DNA from 2 places in the Pseudomonas sp. NPDC077186 genome. Region 1 is predicted to be linked to the other one. Evidence: predicted binding sites of a transcription regulator. Region 1 holds the regulator's gene; the other holds the start of a gene.
What was found. Region 1 encodes sigma-54, which starts transcription at its own class of promoters, with help from an activator protein. Its sites were predicted from a motif close to ANTGGCATNNANNTTGCTNT; they were not measured.
Positions count from the first base shown of each region.

Region 2: the regulator sigma-54 is predicted to act here: its motif matches at 869-888, upstream of ACIGKL_RS00990 (CmpA/NrtA family ABC transporter substrate-binding protein).

Region 1 is NZ_JBITWE010000002.1:173,965-176,160, forward strand. It holds gene lptB (LPS export ABC transporter ATP-binding protein) at 1-254, shown strand, start outside; gene ACIGKL_RS09455 (RNA polymerase factor sigma-54) at 391-1,884, shown strand; gene hpf (ribosome hibernation-promoting factor, HPF/YfiA family) at 1,984-2,196, shown strand, end outside.
Region 2 is NZ_JBITWE010000001.1:213,071-215,266, forward strand. It holds gene ACIGKL_RS00980 (lipoprotein) at 1-200, opposite strand, end outside; gene ACIGKL_RS00985 (transcriptional regulator) at 349-663, shown strand; gene ACIGKL_RS00990 (CmpA/NrtA family ABC transporter substrate-binding protein) at 1,026-2,196, shown strand, end outside.

The DNA of each region.
Region 1 (2,196 bases):
TCATCCTGCTCGACGAGCCCTTCGCCGGCGTCGACCCGATCTCGGTGGGCGACATCAAGCAGATCATCCACCACCTCAAGACCAAGGGCATCGGCATCCTGATCACCGATCACAACGTGCGCGAGACCTTGGACATCTGCGAAACCGCCTACATCGTCAACGACGGCCAGCTGATCGCCGAGGGCGACGCCGAGACCATCCTCGCCAACCAGACGGTGAAAGAGGTGTACCTGGGCCATGAGTTCCGCTTGTAGGCACCGATTACTCCCACTACAGAAAGATTACAAGACCTAGGCAAACCCCCTAAACTCAGGCATATAATTTGCTTCCTGGTGGCGCCCCGGCGCCCTGTAGTGGAAGGCGTAACCCGCCGGTGAATTAAGGTCTGCAATGAAACCATCGCTAGTCCTCAAGATGGGCCAGCAGCTGACGATGACCCCGCAGCTGCAACAGGCTATCCGCCTCCTCCAACTGTCGACCCTGGACCTGCAACAGGAAATCCAGGAGGCACTGGAGTCCAACCCCATGCTCGAGCGCCAGGAAGACGGCGACGACTTCGACAACAGCGACCCCATGGCCGACGGCGCGGAAAGCGCCGCGCCCACCCCGAGCAAGGAAGACAGCTACCAGGAAACCACCCCCACGGTGGACAACCTGGAAGACGGCGAGTGGAACGAACGCATCCCCAACGAACTGCCGGTCGATACCGCCTGGGAAGACGTCTACCAGACCAGCGCCAGCAGCCTGCCGAGCAACGACGACGACGAGTGGGACTTCACCACCCGCACCTCCAGCGGCGAGAGCCTGCACAGCCACCTGCTCTGGCAACTCAACCTGGCGCCGATGTCGGACAAGGATCGGCTGATCGCCGCCACCTTGATCGACTGCATCAACAACGACGGCTACCTGGAAGAAAGCCTCGAGGAAGTCGCCGAATCCTTCGACCCCGAACTGGACGTCGAGCTGGACGAGGTGGAAGTGGTGCTGCACCGCATCCAGCAGTTCGAGCCGGCCGGCATCGGCGCCCGCGACCTGCGCGAATGCCTGCTGCTGCAACTGCGCCAGCTGCCCGCCGGCACGCCCTGGCTGAGCGAGACCCAGCGCGTGGTCGGCGACTACCTGGAACTGCTCGGCAGCCGCGATTACGCCCAGCTGATGCGCCGCAGCAAGCTCAAGGAAGACGAGCTCAAGCAGGTCATCGACCTGATCCAGCGCCTCAACCCGCGCCCGGGTTCGCAGATCGAGTCCAGCGAGCCGGAGTACGTGGTGCCCGACGTCATCGTGCGCAAGCACAACGACCGCTGGCTGGTGGAGCTGAACCAGGAGGCCATGCCGCGCCTGCGGGTCAACCCGCAGTACGCCGGCTTCGTCAAACGCGCCGACTCCAGCGCCGACAACACCTTCATGCGCAACCAGCTGCAGGAAGCGCGCTGGTTTATCAAGAGCCTGCAGAGCCGCAACGAGACGCTGATGAAGGTCGCCACGCAGATCGTCGAGCACCAGCGCGGCTTCCTCGACTACGGCGACGAGGCGATGAAGCCGCTGGTGCTGCACGATATCGCCGAGGCGGTGGGCATGCACGAGTCGACCATCTCGCGGGTCACCACGCAGAAATTCATGCACACCCCGCGCGGCATTTACGAGCTGAAATACTTCTTCTCCAGCCACGTCAGCACCGCCGAGGGTGGCGAATGCTCGTCCACCGCGATCCGCGCCATCATCAAAAAACTGGTTGCCGCAGAAAACGCGAAAAAGCCGTTGAGCGACAGCAAGATCGCTGGTTTACTGGAGGCACAAGGCATCCAAGTCGCCCGTCGGACAGTCGCCAAGTACCGCGAATCCCTCGGCATAGCGCCCTCCAGCGAGCGCAAGCGACTGATGTAGGCCAGATCGATTGGAAGCCTCTCGCTTCCAAGCCAAAGTGTTCCGGCGGCGGGTCGCATAGGACCCGCCTCTTACACAAGGCAACAAGGAGAAAGCGGTATGCAAGTCAACATCAGTGGACACCAGCTGGATGTGACCGACGCCCTGCGTGACTATATCGGCGAGAAACTCGGCCGATTGGAACGCCACTTCGACAAGATCACCAACGTTCAGGTGACCATGGAGGTCGAGAAGCTCAAGCAGAAGATCGAAGCTACCCTGCACGTCGCCGGCGGCGAGGTCGTCGCCAACGCCGAACACCAAGACATGTAC
Region 2 (2,196 bases), on a different contig from region 1:
GAGTGATGCCCGGGCAGACGGATCACGTCCAGCACCCTGCCCGCCTCCTCCACGCGCCGGCCGTCGGACACCAGCACGGCCCAGGCCTGCTCGCCCTCGATCACCAGGTAGGCGCCGTTGGCCTGCGGCCGTTCGATCTGCGGCTGGGCGCAGCCGCTCAGCACCGCCAATAGCACAATCGTCATCAGCATCTGTTGCATTGCCAATTCTCCTCTCGCAAGGCGTCCACCGTGCGGGGCGGACGGGTCGATGTCGCTGCAGTGGCCTCACTATCCACCAACACTGTTTATTTGTACAGTATTTTTCGTTTACCCTTGGCCTCTCGAACCAATGCACAGGAGCCGCATCATGCTGGACGTACTGCAGCTGAAACACCGGGTGAACCGCATGCCGCTGGAGCGGGTGCGCGAAATGGTCGAGGAACTGCAGCTCGAGGGCATCGTCACCGAGAACCGCACGCCCTTTAACCGCCAGCACTTCAACACCTGCTTCGCCGAGATCGAGGCGTTGCTGCAGCGCGCCGGCTACCACCGCCAACTGGATGTGGTCGGCTATCAGGGCCTGGCCTACGCGCTGTTCGACCCGGCACGCTGGGAGGCGGTGGAGGTGCTGCGCTGGCTGCGCGATTTCGTCGAGGAAGCCAAGGTCAGCCCCGCACTCTGAACGCGCGCGATACGAACCAAAAGCAGGCTGAGCGGCCAGATCCCTGCACGGCTGCAGGGCATCGAGCGCCTCTGGCGGCGCCAGGATGGTCGGCTACGGCGCCGCCCAAGCGCGTCGAAGTCTCAGGCTATCCATTTGATACACAAGGCATTTCCTCATCTCCACGACGGCTCTGCCATGCATTGTCGGGAACGCTGCCGGCACACTTGGCAAAGGCTTTGCTAGGTCAGGACTAACCCACGTCTTAGGATCGCCAACGGCGGTGATCGGGACGAATAGACAAAGACGTCAAAGGCACCCACTGCTCCGGCAGCGGGCTGTCTGCGACGTCTTTTTTCGTTTCTGATAGCTGAGGAATTGCCATGCACCGTCGCATACCGCTGAAAAAGACCCTGTCGCACCTGAGCTGTGCCGTAGCCCTGCTGCTCTCGCCGCTGGCCCTGGCCGCGGAGCCGGAGAAGGAGGAACTGAAGTTCGGCTTTATCAAGCTGACCGATATGGCGCCACTGGCCATTGCCTATGAGAAAGGCTTCTTCGAAGACGAGGGGCTGTACGTCACCCTGGAAGCCCAGGCCAACTGGAAAGTGCTGCTGGACCGGGTGATCGACGGCGAACTGGACGGCGCCCATATGCTCTCCGGCCAACCGATCGGCGCCACCATCGGCTTCGGCACCGAGGCCGAGGTAGTCACCGCCTTCACCATGGACCTCAATGGCAACGCCATCACCATGTCCAACGCGGTATGGGAGGAGATGAAGAAGCATGTGCCCATGGCCGGCGGCAAGCCGCTGCACCCGATCAAGGCCGACGCCCTCAAGCCGGTGATCGACCAGTTCGCCGCCAGCGGCAAGGCCTTCAACCTGGGCATGGTGTTCCCGGTATCCACCCACAACTACGAGCTGCGCTACTGGCTGGCGGCCGGCGGCATCCACCCCGGCTACTACGCCCCGCACAAGGGCGACACCAGCGGCCAGATCGATGCCCAGGCGCTGCTCTCGGTGACCCCGCCGCCGCAGATGCCGGCCACCATGGAAGCCGGCACCATCCACGGCTACAGCGTTGGCGAGCCATGGAACCAAGCCGCGGTGTTCAAGGGCATCGGCGTGCCGGTGGTGGCCGACTACGCCATCCGCAAGAACATGTCGGAGAAGGTCTTCGGCGTGTCCAAGAGCTGGGCCGAAGCCAACCCGGAGACCCACAAGCGTGTGGTCAAGGCATTGATCCGCGCCGGCAAGTGGCTGGACGAAGGCGACAACGCCAACCGCGCCGAGGCGGTGGAAATCCTTTCCCGTCCGGAGTACGTCGGCGCCGATGCCAAGGTGATCGCCAACTCCATGACCGGCACCTTCGAGTTCGAGAAGGGCGACAAGCGCGAGGTACCGGATTTCAACGTGTTCTTCCGCTACCACGCCACCTACCCCTACTACTCCGACGCGGTCTGGTACCTGACCCAGATGCGCCGCTGGGGGCAGATCGCCGAGGCCAAGCCGGACAGCTGGTACTTCGACATGGCCAAGCGCGTGTACCTGCCGC